4 regions of the Roseibium album genome follow, and region 3 is predicted to be linked to each of the others. Evidence: predicted binding sites of a transcription regulator. Region 3 holds the regulator's gene; each other region holds the start of a gene.

Region 1 (5,993 bases), 270 kb from region 3:
TGCTCGATGACCAGCACCGAATTCCCCTGATCGACAAGTTCGTGAAGAACGTCGAGAAGTTTGGCGACATCATGAAAATGAAGACCCGTCGTCGGTTCGTCGAGTATGTATAGCGTGCGCCCGGTCGACCGTTTGGACAGTTCCTTGGCAAGCTTCACACGCTGAGCTTCGCCACCGGAGAGTGTCGTCGCCTGCTGACCGACCTTGATATAGCCGAGCCCGACACGCGCGAGCGTTTTCATCTTGTCACGAACAGCAGGAACCGCTGCGAAGAATTCTGCGGCCTCCTCGACGGTCATGTCGAGAACGCCCGCAATGGATTTTCCCTTGAATTCGACTTCCAGGGTCTCCCGGTTATAGCGTTTACCCTTGCACACGTCGCAGGTCACATAAACGTCCGGCAGGAAGTGCATTTCGATCTTGATGACACCGTCACCCTGGCAGGCTTCGCAACGTCCACCCTTGACGTTGAAGGAAAAACGCCCTGGCTGATAGCCTCGAGCCTTGGCCTCCGGCATGCCGGCAAACCACTCTCTGATCGGTGTAAAGGCACCGGTATAGGTTGCCGGATTGGAGCGCGGTGTGCGCCCGATGGGCGACTGATCGATATCGATTACCTTATCCAGGACTTCCAACCCCTCAATACGATCATGCGGGGCAGGATTGTCTCTGGCGCCATTCAGACGGCGGGCGGCAGCCTTGTAGAGCGTGTCGATCAGGAATGTCGACTTGCCACCACCTGAGACACCGGTGACGCAGGTGAATGTGCCGAGAGGCACATCGACATCGATATCCTTGAGGTTGTTGCCTCGTGCGCCGCGGACAGAGAGTTTCCGTTTTTTGTTGATCTTGCGTCTGCCGTCCGGGCGCGAAATCATTCTCGCTCCGGAAAGGTATTCCCCGGTCAACGACCTTGTGTTGGCCATGATTTCTGCAGGACTGCCCTTCGCAACCACTTCACCGCCGTGCACGCCGGCACCCGGACCGACGTCGACGACATAGTCTGCAGTCAGAACAGCATCTTCGTCATGTTCGACCACGATGACCGTATTACCGAGATCCCGTAGATGTTTAAGTGTTTCCAGAAGCCGGGCATTGTCACGTTGATGCAGGCCGATGGAAGGTTCATCGAGGACATAAAGGACACCCGTCAGACCGGACCCAATCTGCGACGCAAGGCGGATGCGCTGGCTTTCTCCTCCTGACAGCGTCCCGGAAGAACGCGACAGTGTCAGATACTCAAGGCCGACATCGTTTAGGAATTTCAAACGCTCACGGATTTCCTTGAGGATCCGTCCGGCAATTTCCGACTGTTTTTCATTCAGTTGGTCGGGCAACGTATCGAACCAGTCCCTGGCATGCCGGATCGAGTGTTCGGTCACTTCACCGATATGCTTTCCCGCGATCTTGACGGCCAGGGCCTCCGGTTTCAGACGGAAACCGCCACAGGCCGGGCAGGCATGGTCCGACTGGTACCTGGCCAGTTCTTCGCGGACCCAGGAAGATTCCGTTTCCCGCCAGCGACGTTCGATGTTGCCGATCACGCCCTCAAAGGTCTTTTCAGTGCGGTAACTGCGCACGCCGTCGTCATAGACAAATTCAACAAGTGTCTTGCCGGTTCCGTGCAGGATCGCATCCTGAACCTCTCCGGGCAGGTCTTTCCAGGGTGTCGACATCGTGACCTTGAAATGGCTGCAAAGCGCTTCCAGGGTCTGTGCGTAATATGGGGAGGTGGACCCCGTCTTGGCCCAGGGCAGAACCGCACCTTCACGCAATGACAGCGAGTGATCCGGGACGACAAGGTCTTCTTCGAAGGCAAGTGTCGTTCCCAGGCCGTCGCACGTCGGGCAGGCACCGAACGGATTGTTGAACGAAAACAGCCTCGGTTCGATTTCGGATATTGTGAAGCCGGATACCGGACATGCGAATTTTTCGGAAAAGATCAGACGTTCCGGATTGCCCTTTTCATCCGTCTTGTCTGCAAATTCGGCGATCGCGATACCGTCGGCAAGTCTCAGGGCTGTTTCAAGAGAGTCTGCCAGCCGGCCCGAGATATCATCGCGTACGACAAGGCGGTCCACGACAACATCGATATCGTGTTTGTACTTCTTGTCGAGGGCAGGAGCTTCCGCAATTTCATGGAACGTTCCGTCGATCTTGACCCGCTGAAACCCCTTTTTCATGAGTTCGGCAAGTTCTTTGCGATATTCTCCCTTGCGTCCCCGTACCATGGGTGCCAGCAGATAGAGGCGGGCGCCTTCCTCCAGTTCCATGACCCGGTCGACCATCTGACTCACCGTCTGGCTTTCGATCGGCAGGCCGGTGGCCGGCGAATAGGGGATGCCGACACGGGCAAAGAGAAGCCTCATGTAGTCATAGATTTCGGTGACGGTCCCCACGGTCGAGCGGGGGTTGCGCGACGTCGTCTTCTGTTCGATGGAAATTGCCGGCGAAAGTCCGTCGATCTGGTCGACATCCGGCTTCTGCATCATTTCCAGAAACTGCCTTGCGTAGGCCGACAGGCTCTCCACGTACCGTCGTTGTCCTTCGGCGTAGATTGTGTCAAAGGCGAGAGACGACTTGCCCGATCCGGACAGACCGGTCATTACGATCAAGCGGTCGCGCGGCAAATCAAGATCCACCCCCTTGAGATTGTGCTCTCTGGCGCCGCGAATGCTGATCACTTTTGTCGGATCCGTAGTTCGAGACTCGTCCGGGCGAGTGCCGTCATTTGTCGACATTCTTGATTTTCCTGCCAAACATGCAGCAAGCCGAACGCCTGCCGCTGGTCTATCTGCATTGAGGGTTGGTGATCCCGAACCCGTCTGTCATTTTCCCGATATAGCAGCTAACCGCGTAACATCCAGTCGGGTGAATTGGTCATCGGATGGAAACACGCATATTTGCTCAGTTCGATTGCAACTTTTTTATAGAAGTGATAAGAACAAAACAAGTACATATAACGGAAAAAAGACGGTTGTCGACGGCATTGTATCTCGATTTTCTGGTGGCGTGGAACGGATGAACGAGGTGTCGGTTGCGCAATCGGCACAAAATTCCGCGATTTCATGCGCATCAATTCCTTTGCCTTGTGGAAAATGGGTGCACGTGAACGAAAACATGGGCGAAACGGTTGGAGTGCCGCTACGGTTCTGCTTTCTAGCGCCAAGGCGGGCAGAATGGTTCCGTTAAAACAAGTTCCGGAAACAATCGCGGAACCGGAATAGCTGCGAGAACAAACAGGAGTGCAGGATGGCGGGTAGCGTCAACAAAGTCATTTTGGTCGGCAACTTGGGTGCTGATCCGGAAATTCGCCGGACACAGGATGGCAGGCCTATCGCCAACCTGCGTATTGCCACATCTGAATCCTGGCGGGACCGAAACAGCGGCGAGCGCCGGGAGAAAACCGAATGGCATCGTGTGGTCATCTTCAATGAGGGACTTTGCAAGGTCGCAGAGCAATACCTGCGCAAGGGCTCCAAGATCTACCTGGAAGGTCAGCTCCAGACGCGCAAGTGGCAGGACCAGTCCGGTCAGGACCGTTATTCAACCGAGGTCGTGCTGCAGGGATTCAATTCAAATCTGACGATGCTCGACGGGCGTGGCGAAGGCGGTCAGTCCGGCGGCCTTCCTGATTACGGCAATGAATCCCAGGGCGGCGGCGGCGGAAGTTTCGGCGGTGGCGGCCATGGCGGCGGTTCCGGCGGCGGCGGATTTGGCGGATCCGGTGGCGGTGGTGCCGGTCCGATGGACGACGAAATCCCGTTCTAGGGCATGTTTTCGGCCTGGAGCCTTCGGTCAGATGGCTCCGGGCGGCACATTGTTTTCAGTCTCCGTATTCCGGATAGCAGGGTGTTCCAGGAACCTCGTCGAGACCGTAAGACGCGTCTGAAGTTGCCAGCCCGCAATGATAGACCGCCTCCTCAGCGCGCGTATCTCCACCCCGACCGGGCGCACCATTTACATGGGCAAGCTCATGGATGATCGTTGCAAGGACAGTCCAGCGGCCCATCCTGAAAGCGCTGTCCGCAATACCTATTTCGCCGGAGGCAGAATACGTTTTGCCGTAGAACGGTGTTGCGATACCCGGCCCGTAATTCACCCAGATGCTGCTGTCGTTTATCAGGTCGGTGAGCGTTCTGCTGTTCGGCAGTGAGCGGAAATAGTCGTCGCAGCTCAGGTTTCCGGCGACCATCTTGAACAATTTGCTCCGGCACCATTTCAGCTGGTCGTGTTGTGGCGCGCTGAATTCAACGAATCCGGCCTGGGGCGAAACGTGATCCCCGATGTTGAATTGAAACGGCATTCGCTGCGCTCCGGATAATAATGTTCGGTTTTGTACTCACGTTCCTAGTTTTAAAGGCGCCGCGTGGCCGTGATGAACATCACGGGTGAGAGCTTTTTTGTTGGCACTAAGTTATTCATACAATTTAAAAAATTGATCTGCCGAACACAGGGGATATTCTCTTAGAGACAAAATCGTCACACTGAATTGAATTTAAAAGGTGTGAATGACGCTTGCCCTTAACCCCCTGATCAAGCCTGTTATAGTATTAACCAGTTTGCTTCTTGCGTTTCGCGTCACAGTTCCAGCAAAGATGTGCGGAGTTGAGCCGGAAACCGATGCAAGAAGAAGGTGCGGAAGGACGGTCTTCCGGGCGATTTCTTGACGGCAGTGAGGATGTGTTGTCCGGCTGAATGGGCAACGGATCTGACATCAGGCCGACTTTTGACTTGTGGGTTTAGGCAATGCAGGCAAGCGATATGAAACAAGACGTGCGCGTGAACGGGTTCCATGAAACGGACACTGGAAACCGCTTCCGAACCGCGATGAAAAACTCGATCAAGGCCTGTCTCATGGCGTCGGTGCTTGCAACGGGGTTCGGTGTCGCAAGTACCGAACACGCCGCCGCGCAGGGACTGTTTCAGCGCCTGTTCAATCCTGAAAATCATCGCAGGCAGCAGGAACGCCAGAAGCAGGAGCAGCTGCGTAAAAAGGCCGCCACGGTGAAAGTGTCCGCACCGCGCTATCTCAACTACACACCCGACAAGTGGAAAGTTGTTTCGCTCGCACCGCTTTCTGAAAAGAAGACCGCAGAGATCAAGCCGGCAGACGCGAGCGTCGAGCCTGCCGACACGGCAACAGTGGAAAGAGACATTGTTCCGGTCGAACCCGTCGTGCTTACGAACTTCGACCGCGCACGCCCGGCACTCAAGGAACTGTCCCTGACTGTTTTGCCGGAAGTCGGAGAAGCGTTGATCGCCTATTACAGGGAACATCCCGATTTTGTCTGGGTGAAAGACGGACAAGCAACACCCAAGGCCGAGCAAATGCGCAAGGCCATGGCGGCGACTGGCAAATTCGCACTCGTCCCGGAAGATTATTTTGTTGCACCCCCAGCTGTTTCAGGTCTCGGCGCGGCTGAAAAAGAAGCTGCGTTGATGCGGTTTGAAATGGAACTGAGTGCGGCGGCGATGACCTATGTGCTGGACGCAACGCGCGGCCGGGTCGACCCTAACAGAATTTCGCAATACCATGATCTGCCGCGACACGATGTTGATCTGGTCGGCGCCCTCTCGGATCTTGCAAAAGCAGCAGACGTCCCGGAGGAACTGGCTGGCCATCAGCCGCAGAACGAGCATTTCCGCAAGCTGACTGCAGAACTGGAACGGCTGAAATCGGAAGATGAGGATGCCGGGCAGATTGTCATCGCACCAGGGACATTCCTGAAAGCCGGCAAATCCAGCCCGGAAATGAAGAATATTGTCGCTGCGATTGCAAAAAACGGATCGCAGGATCTGCTGACTGCACATGCCGAGACACTTTCAGCCTACGATGACAGCGATCTTTATTCCCCGGAATTGATTGCACTTGTTAAGGCCTTTCAGAAGGAGGCCGACCTGACGCCGGACGGGATCGTCGGAAAAAACACGATCAATGCCCTGGTCGGAGAGACCAACGCTGCCAAGATCGCCAAGGTGGAACTTGCGAT
Region 2 (5,993 bases), 630 kb from region 3:
GAGAATGACGGCTTAACCTGCGCTACCATGTCGTAATCGCTCCGCCCTGAACACCGCTGCGCCATTTGACATCGAGTTCGCCACGCCGTTTTTGACCGAGAACTCCCTTTTGAACGATGCCGTCTTCGATCTTGTCGCGCCGTACAGCGTCATAGATCGCTTCCGATACCCGTTGCCCCCATTTGTCAACGGATTCGGACTTGCCCGTTTCTTCAGACTGGATCGTCTGCTTGAGAACATTTCCGTCCGGATCGATGGCTTCCACGACAATGTAGAAATTCTCGCTGTTCGGATTGGCTTCCGGTATACGTGTGAGGCCGGTCGGTTCACCCTCGCGCGAGACGATCTGGACCTCAAACACCTGTTGAAGCCGCCCGGCGAGTTGGCGCAGATCCGCTTCCGCCTTGAAGGCCGCTTCGTTTTTGCCGTCCTCCAGCGCAAGGCGGCCATCTGCAGCAAGCGAGTTTGCCTCGGCTTCAACCTCGGTATTTTCGGTCAGCGTCTCGACGCGCTCCACGAGTTCGGTGAACGTCGCAGGAAGAGCTTCAAGCCGCGCGGTCAGCTCCGCTTCGGCGCGTTGCTGTGGCAATATGACGAGGAAATACCAGGCGGCGACAACCACAAAAAGCAAAGCGGCGGCCGCCGCAAGCCACTTGGACCAGGTTCCTCTGGAAATGTAGATCATCGCCAGCGTGCGCTGAAATCCGGTCTTGGGCGGCGAATAGACAAAGCGATCGCGCTTGAGGTCTTCGACACCGGCTTTCAGGATGTGCTCGGGGACCTCGATACCTTGCGAGGCATACACATGACGCAGCCGTTCGACCATCGCGGCGTCACGCTCATCCGTCTTCAACTCCCGCGCAACCTGACCTTCTTCGTGACGCAGCGTATCCACCACGTCCATCACCATCATCAGATCGTCGAGAGGCGCGTCGGATTTGTCAGTCCTGCTTGCCATCAATACCCGTCTTCTTGCATCGGTCGGGCCGACCTCTTGCCGGCCCGATACAGTCTTTCGTGATCAGAGACCCTGACCCTGTGCAGTCAGTTTTGCGAGCCGGCGCTTGCCTTCTTCGACCGCGTGGCGAATTTCCTCGGAATTCTTGGTCGACATGTCCCGCATTTCGGAAATGATCTCGCGGGACTGGACCTGGAAATTCACCACGGAATCGACCAGTTTTTTCACTGATGCTGCGGCGACGGTCGGGCCATAGCCTGCCTTAAGGGCCTCTTTTTGCACGGCGTCGCCGATTTCAGCCAGAGTTTCGAGGCTCTTGTTGATACCTTCCTTCATGGCATTCAAGGTTTCGGTGGACTCGTGCAGGCCCTGCAATCCGGTAAAGGACGCGTTGAGAGCTGTCAGGACGGATTCGTTTGTCGAAAAGAAACTGACGGACTGCGCGTAAACACGTTCCTTGGCGTTGGTGGTCTGCACAAGACGCGCCATGATCACTTCCGAGGTGTTGTAGCCTATGGTCAGATTGTCGGATAGGTCCTTGGCAATCTGATAGCGCTTCTCCTCGTCCTGCATCTCGCGCATGCGTTCGTCGCGGGTGAGCTCCAGCCGTGCCTTTTGTGCCGGATCGTCACCGGCATAGCCTTCCACTTCCTTGGAAGCGGCTTCCAGCGCGAGTTTTTTGCCATTCAGCTTTTCGGTTGCCATGTTCAGCAACTCCAGCGCTGTCACCTCGGCCTGTTTCAGGGCGCCGCGAAAGTCGCGATAAGAGTCCAGGATTGTCTGCTCCCGCTCGATCTGGTCCTTGGTCGCAAGGGCGACTTCCTTGTACGTCCCGCGAATATCCTGAAACCGGTCAGAGATCGTGCCCCGGCGCATGTCACGCCATTTGTTCGACAGGTTTTCCGTGAAGGAGATCTTGCCGTCTGCCAGCTGATCCACCAGCGACTTGGCGTCGTCCCTGATGGAATTGAAGGCGTTGGTGATTTCCTCGTATCGCTCACCGATATCCATCTGCTGGACCTGCGTGCGGACAACCTCGTTGAAATTGGAAGCCTGGCTGAGCGTGCGCGAGATGACCAGCACCTTGTCGGGAGACAGCTCCGAAATCTGTTCAAGAAGCGCGTTGATAGGTGCGTCCGCTTCAGATTCCGGCGTAATTCCAATATCGCGCAGTGTCGACAATGCGCGATCGAGATACTGAAGCGGTGAGAAGCTTCCCGCCGGCGTTGCTGCCGTTCCGGTGGTTTCCGGTGTTGACGCGTCAGTCATTTTCGAGCCTCCTGTGCGAAACGGCTTTTATAAATGGTGGGGGCACATTCCCTGAGGTTCGCCCTGCCGTCCCGTTGACAATCATATGCTGCAAGTAAGGGCAGGCTAACGCCGCTCTGTCAACGGCTTAGCGTCGGTTGACAGGAAATTTGCCGCCGGTCACAATCTGCGCGCACACAACCCGCAGGCGACAATTGCGACGGCGTCATATCGAACGACGGGGATTGTCAAAAGGGATCAGGCGTCTCTGCTGCTCCGATTGTGAAACCGGGTTGGATTTCAGCCAAGATTGGCAGCGATCTTTGCCGCCAGCCGCGCGTTGTTGCGCACCAGGGCGATGTTGGTGTCGAGGCTCCTGCCATCGGTCAGCTCAAGAATTGCACCAAGGACAAAGGGAGTGACGTCCTTGCCCCTGATTTTTTCTCTTTCGGCTTTTTTGATTGCTGCATCAATGTACCCGGACATTTCATCGCGCGGGATCTCGTCAGCTTCTGGGACCGGATTGGCTATAAGTACGCCGCCGTGATCAGTGAATTTGGCGCGCATGTTCAAAAGCCGGCCGATTTCACTTGCCGAGTTCAGTGAATAGGGCGCGACAAGTCCACTGTTGCGTGACCAGAAAGCCGGAAGCTCTTCTGTTCCATAGGCGATCACAGGAACGCCCTTGGTCTCCAGTACCTCGAGTGTTTTCGGAATGTCGAGCAGCGCTTTTGCTCCTGCACTGACAACGCAAACAGGCGTCCGTGCAAGTTCGTCGAGATCGGCAGAAACATCAAAGGTCTCTTCGGCGCCCTTGTGAACGCCGCCGATGCCGCCGGTTGCAAAAACCTTTACGCCGGCGAGGTGCGCGGCCATCATCGTGGCTGCAACGGTCGTAGCGCCAAAACGGCCTGTCGCCAAAGCAAAAGTCATGTCTGCCCGTGAACACTTCATAACGTCGTCTGCCTGTGCGAGACGATCGAGATCCGCATCACTCAGGCCAACGTGAAGCTTGCCGTCCATGATGGCGATTGTCGCGGGTACGGCGCCTTCCGCGCGAATATCAGCCTCAACCTGCCGCGCGGTTTCGACGTTGCGGGGAAACGGCATGCCGTGGGTGATGATTGTCGATTCCAGCGCAACAACGGGTTTGGCGGATGCAAGGGCCTCGCTGACTTCTTCGCTATAGACAATCAACGTTTGGACGGCGGCGGCGTTGGAAGGTTGGGTCACGTTGTGAGGCCTTTGTTGTTGAGGCTGTCCCATCCAAAATTGTTGGGACGTGAGTTGAGCGCCTTATAGGGAGATCGTGGCGTTGCGCCAAGGCTACAATTTGTCCGACTGGTCAAAAATCTCGAGATTTTGCCAGGACAAATCGCCGGCAAGCGCACCGGTAGACCTCAGGGTCAGCGCCGCCGCCGACAATCCGAAGCGCGTCGCATCGAGGAGGTCATACCCTCTTGCCAGTGCCGCGATCATTCCGGCGGTCAAGGCATCGCCTGCGCCGGTTACATCCACGATTTCGGCTGTATGAGGAGCGAAGCTGCGCAGCGTTTCGCCGGAAAATACCCGCAATTCGCCGCCACCGTTGGTCAGGATGAACGACTTCAGGCCGCTGTCGATCAATGCCTGCGCCAACGCTTCGGCGGGTGTCTCGGTAGGCCTGTTAAGGAGAGATGCTGCTTCGCTTTTGTTGAGCGTGAGGCAATCGAGACCCTTCAGAACAGGTCCGAGACGCGGTGCCTTGGCGTCCGAGACCGCATTGGCGATGACAAACTGGCCGCCGATACGTTCGATGGTGTGCTGCAGCATCGCTTCGGGCAAGTTCGCGTCAAGAAACCAAAGGGTCTTTTCGGTTGATACCTTTGTTTCCTTGTCCAGGAGAGTGTCGAACAGATTGTCCGGTGCTTCGGACAAGACACGATCGTCGACGCAGGCCGCGGCAAGTTCTCCGCCAGGGTCATGGAATGCGAGATATTGTCCTGTCGAATGATCCAGGCGCTGCACCAGGTTCAGGCGAAGTCCTTCCCGTGTCAGTTGATCTTCAAGCATATGAGCAGCACCGTCTCCACCGACTGCTCCGATCAAAGTCGTTTCAACACCAAGCTGTGAAACGGCGCGGGCGATGTTGGTGGCAACGCCGCCCGGTCTGGCGCTGAAGCGGGCAGGGGTCGATGTCTCACGATGAATTTTGGTGACCGCATGCGCAATCGTATCGTAGTGAACCGCACCGATGGAAACCAATCGATATTCGGGTGTGGAGAACACAGGTATGGCACTTCCGTCTAGAGCAGGCCGGTCTTTTGACCGGGACCGAGAAAACCTGCGGGCTAGCAGATCATCAAGACTGCGGCAACCTGTTCGGCGGGTGACGCGATTCTGCCGGAAGACAGAATCACGATATGTTTCCATTCTTTTCTAACGCAACGGTATCTTATTTGACGAAAATGAGAACATATTGGAAACAAAGTATAATTTCCGTATTAAAACCAAGCAGTTTGTTGTTCTTGTTTATTGAGAACAAATAGTGTACAAACCCATCCATTGAAACAACGCGTCCGTCGTGGAATAAGGAGCGTAAGCTATGTCGCAAAATACACTTCGTCTCGTAGAAAGCAGCCAGATGGATAAGACAAAAGCGCTGGATGCAGCGCTCAGCCAGATTGAACGCTCCTTTGGCAAAGGATCCATCATGCGGATGGGGCAGGGGCAGGTTGTTGAGGTTCAATCTGTTTCGACCGGGTCCCTGGGTCTTGATATTGCACTCGGGATCGGTGGATTGCCGCGCGGCCGTGTTGTCGAGATTTACGGCCCTGAGTCTTCCGGCAAGACAACGCTTGCCCTGCATACCGTCGCCGAAGCCCAGAAAGAGGGCGGTATCTGCGCTTTCATAGATGCAGAGCATGCTCTTGATCCTCTCTATGCTCGTAAGCTTGGTGTCGATATCGACAACTTGCTGATATCGCAGCCGGATGCCGGTGAACAGGCTCTGGAGATCGCCGACACGCTGGTCCGGTCGGGCGCGGTCGATGTACTGGTCGTTGACTCCGTCGCCGCTCTGACGCCGAAGGCCGAGCTGGAAGGCGAGATGGGTGACAGTTTGCCCGGCATGCAGGCCCGCCTGATGAGCCAGGCCCTGCGCAAACTCACGGCTTCGATTTCCAAGTCAAAGTGCATGGTCGTCTTCATCAACCAGATCCGTATGAAGATCGGTGTGATGTTCGGGTCTCCCGAAACCACAACAGGTGGTAATGCGCTGAAGTTCTATGCCTCCGTCCGTCTCGACATTCGCCGGATAGGCGCGATCAAGGATCGTGACGAGGTCGTCGGAAACCAGACACGTGTGAAAGTGGTCAAGAACAAGCTTGCCCCTCCCTTCCGGCAGGTTGAATTTGATATCGTCTATGGCGAAGGCGTTTCCAAGATGGGTGAGCTCATCGACCTCGGCGTCAAAGGCAATGTTGTCGAAAAGTCCGGTTCGTGGTTCTCCTACAACAGCCAGCGCCTCGGTCAGGGCCGGGAAAATGCCAAGCAGTTTCTGAAAGACAATTCGGAAATTGCGGAGGAAATTGAACTGGCCATCCGTCAGAATGCAGGCCTGATTGCGGAAGCGATCATTGACCCTGAAGCGGCTGAAAGCGCTGAAGATCTGGTTGATGACCAAGGCTAAGATATTGTTTTTGAATACTTAGTATCGGTGACTTGCGCGATTTGATAGAGGCTTTCTCCCGTTTCGGAGAAAGCCTTTTTCATTGTCTATCGGAAAAGGACCAGCGCTCATGGAGTG
Region 3 (5,993 bases):
GATATCTGGACTTCACATGGCGCTGTTCGCCGGTGGTGCATATGCCGCTGTTCTGTTTCTTCTTGCTCTTCTGCCGCCGTTGACCCTGCGTTGGCCAATTCACAAGTTTGCAGCCGTTGCAGCTCTTCTGGCGGCTATTTTCTATCTGGCCGTATCAGGTGCTTCTGTCGCGACACAGCGCTCGTTCCTGATGATCACGCTTGTGTTTCTGGGGATCCTCGTCGGACGCAGGGGGTTAACTCTGCGTAGCGTCGCGCTTGCCGGTTTGCTGTTGCTGCTGCTTGCCCCGGAGAGACTGTTTTCCCCCGGTTTCCAGATGTCTTTTGCCGCGGTCATTTGCCTCGTAGCTGTTTACGAAACGTGGCGCGATCGCCGCGAGCCTTTTGCCGGGAAAAACCGGCGTCAGCAAAACCTGCCAGGCCGTGTCGGGTCCACCATTTCAAACTGGATGGCCGGCCTCGTCATCACCGCGCTTGTTGCCGGCCTGGCAACAGGCATCATCGCCGCATATCATTTTGGCCGGGTAGCGCCTCTCGGCATGCTGGGCAATCTTCTCGGCATGCCGGTATTCACTTTGCTGGTGATGCCGATGGGTGTTCTCGCAATGATAATGATGCCTTTCGGCCTGGCATCCCTTCCTCTTGCGGCCATGTCCCTGGGGATCACTCTCTTGCTCAAGATCGCGGCCTTCGTTGCCGAACTTGACGGAGGCGCCGGCGCAATCGGACGCTTGACTGCATTCGAGGCGTTTGCCTTTTCGATCGCACTTTTTGCCTGTCTGCTACTGCGGGGATGGTGGCGATCATGCGCATTGGTACCGTTCACAGTCGGGTTGATTCTGGTTCTGTTTTCTCAGCCCCCTGATGTTCAAATTGCTGCCACCGGAACAAGGATATCGGCGAGGGACATCAACGGAGATCTGAATTGGCTCGGCGGAAGGCGAACGTTCCTGGTTGATGTCTGGTATCAGACCGAAGGTGTTCCAGCGCACGAAATCATGTCGCACAAGATGAAATCGCCCCAAAAGACATGCGATCCGGATGGGTGTGTCATCAAGGCATATACAGCTGTAGGCGGAGACGAGGAGCTGGAAAGTCCTCCCGCACCGCTTCTGATAGCAATGCCCAAATCGCAGAAAGCACTTGCGCTGGATTGCAGGTATGCCGATCTGATCGTAAGCGATCTAATCGTGCCAGCGACATGCGGGGCAAGGCTGGTTATCGACGGCGGCACAAGGCAGGGCAGGGGTGCAGTCTCGCTCTGGTTGAGCGCGGAGGTTCTCCCCGAGATCAATTCCTCTCCAGATACTCCAGCCACTTATGATGACACCGAGATTGCCAACGCAATCCACGTCACCAAGATTCGATATGCAATCGCTGCAGCGCCACGACCATGGCACGAGCGAGGGGGTGTGACGCGCGCCGAATTGCAATGACGACGTGCAACCCTGCACGCCACCGCACTGCGATCCAGTTTTAGAATGCCGTTTCCGGCTTCAACGAGAGCCGATGTGACCGGACAGGGGTGTCAATACTGACGAAACAGCGCAACCAGGCGACCTTGCACGCGAACTCTACCAGGTCCGAAAATACGGGTTTCGTATGCGGGATTGGCTGCTTCAAGAGCGATCGAGGCACCTTTCTTGCGCAACCGCTTCAAAGTGGCTTCTTCTTCGTCGACCAGCGCCACAACAATGTCACCACTGTCGGCACTGTCCGTTCGCCTGATGAGCACGGTGTCGCCGTCTAGAATACCCGCCTCGATCATGGAATCACCGCGCACTTCCAATGCGTAGTGTTCCCCTTTTCCAAGGAGTTCCTGAGGGACAGTAATCGTATGGCTGTGTGTCTGAATGGCCTCGATCGGAACACCGGCCGCAATTCGACCCATAACGGGAATTTCGGTCGCGGCAACTTCGGGGGCAGGCGCGGTGCGCGCCGGCTCGGATTTCCCCAGTGACCCCTCAATAACCTCCGGTGAAAAACTCCCGCGGGGTCTGGGTGTTCCAAGGCCCGGAGCAATCGAGTCCGGCAGCCGAACAACTTCCATCGCCCGCGCCCGGTTCGGTAACCGTCTGATAAAGCCACGCTCTTCAAGTGCAGTGATCAGCCGATGAATTCCGGATTTCGATCGAAGATCCAGTGCGTCCTTCATCTCATCGAAAGAGGGTGGAACACCGGTTTCCTTCAGTCTTTCATGAATGAACATGAGCAGTTCATACTGCTTGCGCGTGAGCATGTCGGCTTCCCCTGACCACAAGAACGGGCTGGTACAAATCAAGAACAATCTACCTGTTCCCATTGTGTTCTGCAAGGGTAAATGTTCTCTTACTGTTCTATTCCGGTCCGACCGTAGCCGACTTGAACTCTCCGGCAACATTTTGCGGCATCGGGTCTTTTGGCACTGGGTCCCAACTTCAGTCTCAATTGGATTCAGGTGTTTTTTGAATGTGTTGCGGACTGTTTTGGTATGCGCGGAAGGTCATTTCGCATTGCCGGGTTTCGGGTGTCGCAACAAATGGGAGAACGAATTTTCTGGTGCCAAATGTTGTCGTCAGGCGACCAAGTTGGACGTGGCGCCAGTCAACTTAACCGAACTCGATTAATTCGATTCAAGTTATTTGTTTTCGTGGATGATTGGTCCGCAGGCAATTCCCGAAAGGCGATTCCCAGCAGATGATTTTCGGGCGTGCCGATGTTTGCATCGTGGTTATTTGCGACAGTCCAATTGAAGTGTCTTCAGGACGGCCTGTTGCAATCGGTTGCAACTCTGCAGGTGTCGAAGCGCCCGTTTTCGCGGAATGTTCGGGGATGTGGACTGGAGGTTCTTGTCGTTCAAGGCAGCTGCACTAATTATCGGTTGCAATTGAATTGCACTGCGACGATTCGTTTGCAGGAATTCGAACTTAATCTGGTATTTGAACTCCCTCAATAACAGGCGAAGCCGAAATTCGAGGAACAGATCGATTGCTGACGTCGACTTCTCGATTAAATACTTGGGAATATCGGTAGCTTCGACAGGGTGGGGTATGTAATTGACCGAAGCAACTCATTCGCAACTCGAATCTGTTGTCGATTTCTATTCGTCGATAAACGAATTGCAAACCCCGTCCGAGCTTTACAGGAAATTGAAACTGATCGCTCAGGAATTTCAGTTTGATCATTACGTTGCACTGAACGTTCCTCAGGTTACCGAGAAATTTATTCGCCCCAGCTTCATTGCATCCAATTGGCCACGGAGCCTGGTTGCCCAATATGATCGTTTGGGTCTGCTGGAAAACAGTCCAATCATCGACGGATTGCGAAGGAAACATACCCCGATCGTGGTGGACCTTGAAGAAGGGGGCGTTCAGCGGCCAATGGACGAGCAAAGTGCCACCATCAGCCTGTTCCTGGAGCATAAAATGCCGCGCCATTTTTACGTTCCTTGTCACGACAAGACCGGAAGGCGAGGAGCGATAGGGTTTTCCGGGACACGTTCAATACCTTCCCCCAGCGAAGGTGCGCTGTTGCACATGATGGGCCTCTACGCGTTTTCCCGCTTGTATGCGCTGATCAGCGAACTTGGAGACAAAACTGTCCTCAGTGCCAGGGAAATGGAGTGCCTGGTGTGGTCTGCAAGGGGCAAAACCTCCGCCGAATGTGCAGTTATCCTGGGTGTTGCCGAATCAACGGTCGCAGGCTACCTCGCATCGCTCAGCAGAAAGCTGCACGCTCAAAACAAAGCTCAGATGATTGCGATTGCGTACGAGTTGGGGCTGATTTCTCATGCAAACATCAATCTGCGATAGTTTGCTGCGATGTGCGCAGGATTGCCGTGACCCCTCTCGAAATTTGCAACCCGATTTGCAGCGCCGGTATTTACTTCGCCCAAACGGAGATATTCAAACAGATGACAAATATATTTTTAGCTAAACTCCTCAGAATTACATTGTAAAAATTTTTCGATTAAACATGATTGATTTCTGATTCTATTTGATGTTTCAGAGAAATCATAAAATATTACTTTTTCGATAGTGTATTTCATTTCTGTGTTCATTTGCGGACACATAGTTTCGTGAACAGTTGGCTGCTGTCTGTGGAGTGATATGTCAGATGCTATCAATCAGGATCAGTGCGATACGTTCCCGTCGGTCGGGCGTCAGCGGATTTGTCTGACCGAGTTGAAGAAGCCAGTTATCTCCGACGATATCGTCTCGACGCTCTGTTCCATCTCCTGTGCGGCTGTCAAAAAGGTGTTGCTTGTATCGTCTGCGGAATCGATCGCCTGAAGGACACCGGAAATGTTTCCTGTAAGAACGTTCGTGCCGTCGGCAACGGTTTGTACGCTTGCTGAGATTTCGCCAGTTGCCGCACCTTGTTCTTCGACCGCGGCAGCAATTGACGCCGTCATTTCGTCGAGTTGTCTAACAACATTGGCGATAGTTCCGATCGAGGAGACCGCGTTTGTTGTGGCGCCCTGAATTTCCGCTACCTGGTGGCTGATTTCTTCGGTTGCCCTGGACGTCTGTGTCGCGAGTTCCTTTACCTCCGCAGCGACGACCGCAAACCCTTTTCCTGCGTCACCGGCTCTTGCAGCCTCAATGGTTGCATTGAGTGCCAACAGATTGGTTTGTTCTGCAATTGCCTGAATAAGCCCAATCACGTCTCCAATTTTCTGGGCAGCCCCGGAGAGACTTTCCACTTCCCCACTTGTGCTCTCGGCATTCGTGCGCGCCTGGTTTGCGATTTGCGAGGCACCGGTCACCTGCTTGGATATCTCCAGTATTGAAGCAGAAAGTTCTTCCGTCGCAGAGGCTACTGTCTGGACGTTGATACCGATTTCCTCCGATATAGCTGTTGCTGATCCGGTTTCGGATTTCGCGGATCCGCAGACCTGCAGGAGCTGCCCCGCGTCCTGAGCGACCGTACCGGCTCTGATGCCGATATTTGCCAAGGGGTCCTCGACCGACGCCTGGAATGTCTCGATGGCATCATCGAGTTCGCGTGTTCTGGTTTCCTGTGCCTCCATGAGAATCGCCTGATAGGTCGAGATGGCCATGTCCAGATCCAGCAGCACGGCTGTCGTTACATGAGACAGCGCGCGGGACAGTTTGCCGGGCGAGAAACGGAACTTCCTGACGATCAGATCCTGTAGCCTGACGAGAACGAATTTGTACCCTGCGATGTACCATCTGGGTTCCAGACCGATCCGGCTATGTACGCGGCCGATCCGGTTGATACTGGCTACATAGTCATCATCAAAGCCTTGTAAAAACAGCTTTTCCCAATGGGCTTTCTGGGCGGTTTCCAGCCTGCCTTGCTGCTCTCCGATCATTGTCGCCAATTCTGAATACTGCAGCAGATGATCGTAGAAATCGGTCAGTATGCAATCAAGGTCATTTTCGATGACCGGCCAAAGAGACTGGAGCCCCAAAATGACAGTTTCGTCCACTTGCGCAAAGCGTAGGCGACAATCAAAAACTTCAACATCCCGCGTCATACTGACAATCCCAATCTTGTGACATACGCCGACTGCAAGCCACACATTTCCAGTTTGAAGCTGGAATGATTTCGATGCTGACGATGATCAGGGAACAATCAGGTCTTTCAGTAAAGAAAAGGTCGTAAGTTTCTTCCTGTTAAAACTTACAATTGCTACGTTGTAATACTTACTCTGATTGGTTGATTCGTATGCGTATGTGCAGTAAGTGGGTAAATTTCATGTGATTGCATTACGTATATTACTTGGCGGACTGCCATTTCAATTTTGCTTGCTTTCAATCAATAGGAGTTCGCAGGTCACAAGTGTCGGAGCTTCGCCTGCCTGCAATTTCCCCTGATGAAGCCGTCCATCCAGGTCAACACAGCGTATCGGGATTGTGCACTTGTTGTCGGCTTGTACTCTGCATGTCGGTTGAAGCAATATTTCTGAAATCAAACCCTTCATGGGCGCTGCGTCCTCAAAAGCCGCTCCGGCGAGACTGCCAAGGCCGAGAACTTCTATGGATCTTG
Region 4 (5,993 bases), 2.0 Mb from region 3:
CCGGTTCGCCCGGAGCCTGCAAGGATGCCTGGGACGGCATCCTGAAATGGCAACTCGACTATCGCCACATGCCCTGCAATTTCGTAGAAATCATGCCGCGACTCGATGAGCATCTCAAGCGCGGGAAACTCCAGGAAGCGTGACGCGATGCCGTTCAGGATCCGAGAAACAACTGCTGCCGATGCGGCCGCCGTTTCAGCGCTGCTCGCGCAAAGTTATTCTGTTCTTCTGGCAGAGGCCTATGATGCAGAAACCCTTCGAAGGGCGCTGCCGCTCATAACCGATGCACAGCCGAACCTACTGACCTCGGGGACCTACTATGCAGCCGAGTTTCGCGATGGCCAGATTGTCGGCGCGGGAGGATGGACCAAGCACTCCCCGACTGGCAGGAACGAAACGGCTTCAAATGGCAATATCCGTCATTTTGGAACCGATCCCGATCACACGGGCAAGGGTATCGGACGTGCCTTGATGGAACGGTGTCTGGAAGAAGCTACCGCAGCCGGACTGCAGGAACTGAATTGTTACTCGACACTGAACGGCGAAGCGTTTTACCAAGCCTGCGGTTTCAAAACCGTGGAACCGTTTCCGATCGACTTGCCGGGCGGCGTGATCTTTCCCGCCGTCCGCATGACCCGGACACTTTGACGAAATACAAAGACTGCGGGTGAATGGGAGTGCGAAATGGGATTGCTTGTAGACGGTGTCTGGGACAAGGACGCTACAGGTGACGGCGTTGCATCCGATCGATTTGAACGTTCTCGCGCCCAGATCAGAAACTGGGTTACACGCGATGGTTCGGCAGGACCGACGGGGCGCGGCGATTTCAAGGCTGAAAGCGGACGGTATCATCTTTACGTCGCCTGGAATTGTCCCTGGGCACACCGAACGCTGCTGATGCGGGCGCTCAAGGGGCTTCAGACCCACATTCCAATTTCGGTTCTCGCACCCAGACGGACGGATGAAGGCTGGGTTTTCAATCCGGAAGACGGGTATGTCGACACGCTCTTTGGCTCTTCCGCGCTGCACGAGATCTATTCCACAGGCACAGACAACTATACCGGCCGCGTCACGGTGCCGGTGCTCTGGGACACGAAGTCGGAGAAACTGGTCAGCAACGAATCTGCCGAAATCATCCGAATGTTCAATGGCGCCTTTCAGGACATTGCCGACAACCCGACCGATTATGTGCCGGCGGGCTTGCTCGAGGCTATCGACGACTGGAACAGCTATATCTATCCGAAGCTCAACAATGGTGTTTACCGGACAGGCTTTGCGCGCTCGCAGTCAGCCTACGACGATGGTGTCCGGGATGTTTTCGAAGCGCTGGAGAGGATAGAAAAAACGCTCGAGACCAGCGCGTGGCTCACCGGGGACGTTTTGACGGAAGCGGATATCCGGCTATTTCCGACATTGGCCCGTTTTGACGTTGCCTATTGGAGTGCGTTCAAGTGCAACCGCCACCGTCTCGCCGACTATCCGAACCTTTGGGCCTATGCACGACGCTTTTACGCTCTGCCGGGTGTCGCCGAAACGGTGAAACTCGAGATTTATCGGCGCGGTTATCATTCCAGAAGTGATGTGCGCAACCCGCACGGGATCGTGCCCCTGGGGCCGATTGTCGATTTTTCGGAGCCTGTTGAAATCTGCTAACCGTGCAATTTCACGGCAACGCTTGCGGGAATACGCAATGCGCCGACGCAGAAGCGTGCAAAGGCCTGGCGAAAACGGGTTGTCGAGCCATCACCTTCCGCCGCACCGGCTGTCACAGCGGCGGCCCTCAGCAATACGATCTGACTGCGGCCGATCCGTTTGGCAATATCGAGGTCCTCGAGTTCCGGCAGCGGCCGGTGTCCCCCGAGCGCCTGGTAGAACTGACGCGAGATCAGGAGACCCTGGTTACCATACGGCATTCCCAGCAATTGCGATCGCAGTGCGGCCAAGGACTCGCTGATGCGCGCGCTCATGCCGAAGCTTTCGTATCTGAGGCGAAAACTGGCGGCGGTCGTCAGCCCGTTTGGCGCTCTGCTTGCCCGGTCGATGAAAGCCTGGGCTTCATGATGCCAGCCGCTTTCCAGCAGCGTTTCCGGCCACAGGAACAACAGCCACTCGCCCTTCTTGGCCAGCCCGGCACCGTGAGACAGACACTCGCTGCGGGTTTTACCGTTGCAATTCACCCAGCTGCAGCCAGCCGCATCGGCGACCTGCTCGGTCGCATCATTGGATCCGCCGTCCACAATAATGACTTCCCGGATCACGCCCTCGGCGGCCGCCGTCACCAGTGACGAAAGCGCGTGCACCAATTCTGTTTCCGAGTTTTTCGTTGCTACGACGACACTGATCATGGCCGTCTTTTACATGAAAAATTCGCAGGTGCGAAATAACCCGCTTGAATGATCGAGTTTTTGATTTAATGTTCCTGTTATGTTCTTTTTTTGCAGTGAAAATGTCCAATGAGTGCCGCACCGCAGTCCGATACCGCTGTCGACCCGGAAGAATACACAGACGCAATGTCAGCCCGGCTCAACGAGGATCGCCGTCGAGGACGCGCAGCAGCTCTCAACAAGACGGGCCGCTTCGAACCACAGACACGGGAGAGTTTCGATGACGGCTGGGACAGTCTTGAAGATCTGCCTCCACTAAAAACAGAGGTTCAGGATGAACGAGCGCGCACGATCATAACGCGCAACGATTCGCCGGACCTTTCCTTCGACCGCTCGATCAATCCCTACCGAGGCTGCGAACACGGCTGCATCTACTGTTTCGCCCGCCCGACCCATGCCTATATGGGCCTGTCTCCCGGACTGGATTTTGAAACCCGGCTGTTTGCAAAGCCCAACGCTGCAGCCCTTCTTGAACGCGAGCTTTCCAGACCGGGATACACGCCGCGTGTGATCGCGATCGGCACCAATACAGACCCCTATCAACCCCTGGAGAAGAGCTACGGACTGATGCGCGAGATCCTGGAAGTTCTGGACGCATGTTCGCATCCTGTCGCTATTGTCACCAAGTCCGCACTTGTCGCACGCGATATCGACATTCTCTCCAGGATGGCGGAGCGTAACCTGGTCAAGGTCGCGCTTTCGGTGACGACACTCGACAGGAAGTTGTGCCGGGGAATGGAACCTCGCACCTCTGCTCCCCACAAGCGCCTTGGTGCAATTCGGGCCCTTTCCGATGCGGGTATTCCGGTCGCGGTGATGATGGCTCCGATCATCCCTGCCCTGACCGACAGCGAGATCGAAGGACTGCTTGAGGCCGCAGCCGAACATGGTGCGCGTGAAGCAAGTTTCATCCTGCTGCGTCTGCCGCTGGAGGTTTCGGAGCTGTTCCGCGACTGGCTGCTGCGCGAGCACCCCGATCGTTATCGGCACGTGATGAGCCTGGTCCGCTCCATGCGGGGGGGCAAGGATTACGATGCCAAGTGGGGTGAACGTATGCGCGGCCGCGGTCCGTATGCCGAGCAGATCGCCAAGCGCTTCTCGCTTGCTGCCAAAAGACTCGGTCTCAACCTGCGCCGGAAAAAGCTGAACACGGCAGATTTCGTTCAACCACAAAAAGGCGGTGTGCAACTCAACCTGTTTTAACGAACCTGCTTGCAGCACATGGGAAGCGGCGGCAGGGTCCTATCATGACTTTCGGTCCTTCCCTCTTCGACCTGCCTTTCCCGGAAAGTCCGGACCTCTGGATAGAACAGCGGCACGCAGCCTCCTTTCACGGCGGGCTTTGCGGTGTCGACGAAGCCGGGCGCGGTCCCTGGGCAGGACCCGTCGTTACGGCTGCAGTCATCCTGGACTATGACAACGTTCCGGATGGCCTCGACGATTCCAAGAAGCTGACGGAAGCAAGACGCGAGGAACTGTTTGGGCAGATCGTCTCGACCGCCCGGGTCTGTACCGCAAGCGCGTCTCCGGCGACAATCGACCGTTTGAACATTCGTGCTGCGACACTTTCCGCCATGGTTCGGGCCGTCAATGGCCTCAGCCAAGTACCGGCTTACGTGCTGGTCGATGGACGCGACATGCCGCGCGAGCTCAAACAGCAGGGACAGGCACTAGTGAAGGGCGACGGGCGCTGCCTGTGCATTGCAGCGGCCTCCATCGTCGCCAAGGTTACGCGAGACCGCATGATGGTGCGCCTCGAAGAACATGTCCCCGGCTACGGCTTTGCCCGGCACAAGGGCTATGGTGTTCCGCAACATCAGGAGGCGCTGGATCGCCTGGGCCCTTCGCCGCACCACAGAATGAGCTTCAAACCGGTGCGATTGGCCGCTGTGGAGAAGAACCGGGCTTCAAAAGTCCGCCATGAGTGAACCACCGGGATCAGACAGACGGCAAACACGGAAACACTCTGTTGCGTGACTGCGGCTCCGCGACACTTCCAGTTCCCCTCGTGCACTGAATTCGGCCGAACTGAATCATTTCACCGTGACTGACAGGTTCCGCACTTGTCGCTTCGTTTCCGCACGCAATGACATGCGTTCTGCGGCGATTGTTTTCATATATGCCCGGTAAACGGATTTCCGTCCGCTCGTGCAGATCAAATCCTTCTCCGCGGAGATCACCACGGCAACACTTGCCGATTCAGCACGAGCCATCGAGTTGGAAGCATCCGCCTGAAGATCTTTGTCCCGCACACGGCAATGGCACAGAAACAAAAAAGCGGCCCGGAGGCCGCTTTTCTGAATTCAGGCAATCAGAACCGTGATCAGTTCAAACGTTCTTTGACCTGATCGATGCTTTTGGCAAGAATATCGTCAGCGACCTTGTCCTTGACCTTGGAAGCCAGGATTTCCTCGGCGGCGGCAACCGCGACATCCGCTGCCTTTGCGCGGACTTCGGCAATTGCCTGTGTTTCCGCCTGGGCGATCTTGGTTTCCGCGGCCTTGGTACGGCGCTCGATCATCTCTTCCAGTGCCTGGTTGGTTTCTACCGTCAGACGCTCAGCTTCGGCGTTGGCTTCCGCGATGATCGCTTCTGCTTCGCCTTCCGCTTCATGGCGCTTGCGCTGGTATTCCGACAGGAGGGCCTGGGCTTCTTCACGCATCTTGCGCGCTTCTTCCAGTTCCTTGCGGATACCATCCGCGCGGTCGTCGAGCGAACCGCCAATCTTGCCCGGAACCTTGAGATAGATGATCAGGGCGAAGAAGAGGATGAGACCGATCAGGGCCCAAAATGTTGCATCCATGATGGTCTCCTCAGTTCAACGCCGACTTCAGCGCCTTGGTCAGGTCGGTCTTTGTCGGAGCCTTGCCGATCAGCTGCTCAACGAGCGCTGACGTGGTGTCTCCGGCAATTTCGCCGATCTGGGACAGTGCCTCGGTCTTGATACCGGCGATCTGCGTTTCAGCGGCCTGCAGCTTCTCGTTCAGCTCGGCTTCCGCCTTTTCGCGGCGAGCTTCGTGATCAGCCTTCAGCTTGGCACGCGTGTCGTGAGCAATGCTGTGAGCCTTGTTACGGGCTTCGGCCAGTGCCTGCTCGTAAGCTGCGATCGCTGCATCGGTTTCGTCTTTCAGGCGGTTGGCCTCGGAAAGATCACCGGCGATCCGGTCCTTGCGGTCTTCAAGGATCCCAGCGATCCGCGGCATCGCCACGTTTTTCATGATCCAGTAGAAGACGCCGAAGGTGATGGCGAGCCACAGCAGCTGCGACGCAAACGTTGTCGCGTCGAACGGCGGGAAGCCCACGCCATGTTCTGCGGGCGGCACTTCTATGCCTTCAGTGGTCGATTGTGTTTCGCCTGCCATTTCCACTCTCCTAGATCCGGTCAGGCGGCGCCGTCAGGGCGCCGCCACCGGAGTCGCATCGAAATTCGCTGCTTGTGAGCGATTAAGCGAACAGGATGAGGAAGGCGATCAGAAGTGAGAAGATGCCCAGAGCTTCCGTCACGGCGAAGCCGAAGATCAGGCGGCCGAACTGGCCGTCAGCTGCGGACGGGTTGCGCAGAGCGCCTGCGAGGTAGTTACCGAAGATGGTGCCGAGGCCGATGCCTGC

Evidence for each region. Region 3 encodes LexA, which represses DNA repair genes until DNA is damaged. Its sites were predicted from a motif close to TGTTCNNNNTGTGTTCNG; they were not measured.
Region 1: the regulator LexA is predicted to act here: its motif matches at 2,941-2,958, upstream of uvrA (excinuclease ABC subunit UvrA).
Region 2: the regulator LexA is predicted to act here: its motif matches at 4,656-4,673, upstream of recA (recombinase RecA).
Region 4: the regulator LexA is predicted to act here: its motif matches at 2,415-2,432, upstream of ACO6TI_RS12715 (PA0069 family radical SAM protein).

Annotation. Positions count from the first base shown of each region.
Region 1 covers NZ_OZ247583.1:4,497,823-4,503,815, forward strand. Annotated here, with positions in the region: gene uvrA (excinuclease ABC subunit UvrA) at 1-2,741, opposite strand, end outside; gene ACO6TI_RS20450 (single-stranded DNA-binding protein) at 3,253-3,771, shown strand; gene ACO6TI_RS20455 (hypothetical protein) at 3,827-4,306, opposite strand; gene ACO6TI_RS20460 (L,D-transpeptidase family protein) at 4,765-5,993, shown strand, end outside.
Region 2 covers NZ_OZ247583.1:5,403,880-5,409,872, reverse strand. Annotated here, with positions in the region: gene ACO6TI_RS24865 (DUF6384 family protein) at 23-958, opposite strand; gene ACO6TI_RS24860 (cell surface protein) at 1,022-2,227, opposite strand; gene ACO6TI_RS24855 (pseudouridine-5'-phosphate glycosidase) at 2,507-3,439, opposite strand; gene ACO6TI_RS24850 (carbohydrate kinase family protein) at 3,533-4,474, opposite strand; gene recA (recombinase RecA) at 4,791-5,876, shown strand.
Region 3 covers NZ_OZ247583.1:4,772,710-4,778,702, reverse strand. Annotated here, with positions in the region: gene ACO6TI_RS21805 (ComEC/Rec2 family competence protein) at 1-1,435, shown strand, start outside; gene lexA (transcriptional repressor LexA) at 1,528-2,238, opposite strand; gene ACO6TI_RS21795 (LuxR family transcriptional regulator) at 3,035-3,790, shown strand; gene ACO6TI_RS21790 (protoglobin domain-containing protein) at 4,141-5,481, opposite strand; gene ACO6TI_RS21785 (hypothetical protein) at 5,743-5,993, opposite strand, start outside.
Region 4 covers NZ_OZ247583.1:2,731,198-2,737,190, reverse strand. Annotated here, with positions in the region: gene moaB (molybdenum cofactor biosynthesis protein B) at 1-143, shown strand, start outside; gene ACO6TI_RS12730 (GNAT family N-acetyltransferase) at 148-648, shown strand; gene ACO6TI_RS12725 (glutathione S-transferase family protein) at 685-1,653, shown strand; gene ACO6TI_RS12720 (glycosyltransferase) at 1,650-2,345, opposite strand; gene ACO6TI_RS12715 (PA0069 family radical SAM protein) at 2,511-3,587, shown strand; gene ACO6TI_RS12710 (ribonuclease HII) at 3,632-4,312, shown strand; gene ACO6TI_RS12705 (F0F1 ATP synthase subunit B) at 4,708-5,187, opposite strand; gene ACO6TI_RS12700 (F0F1 ATP synthase subunit B) at 5,198-5,746, opposite strand; gene ACO6TI_RS12695 (F0F1 ATP synthase subunit C) at 5,829-5,993, opposite strand, start outside.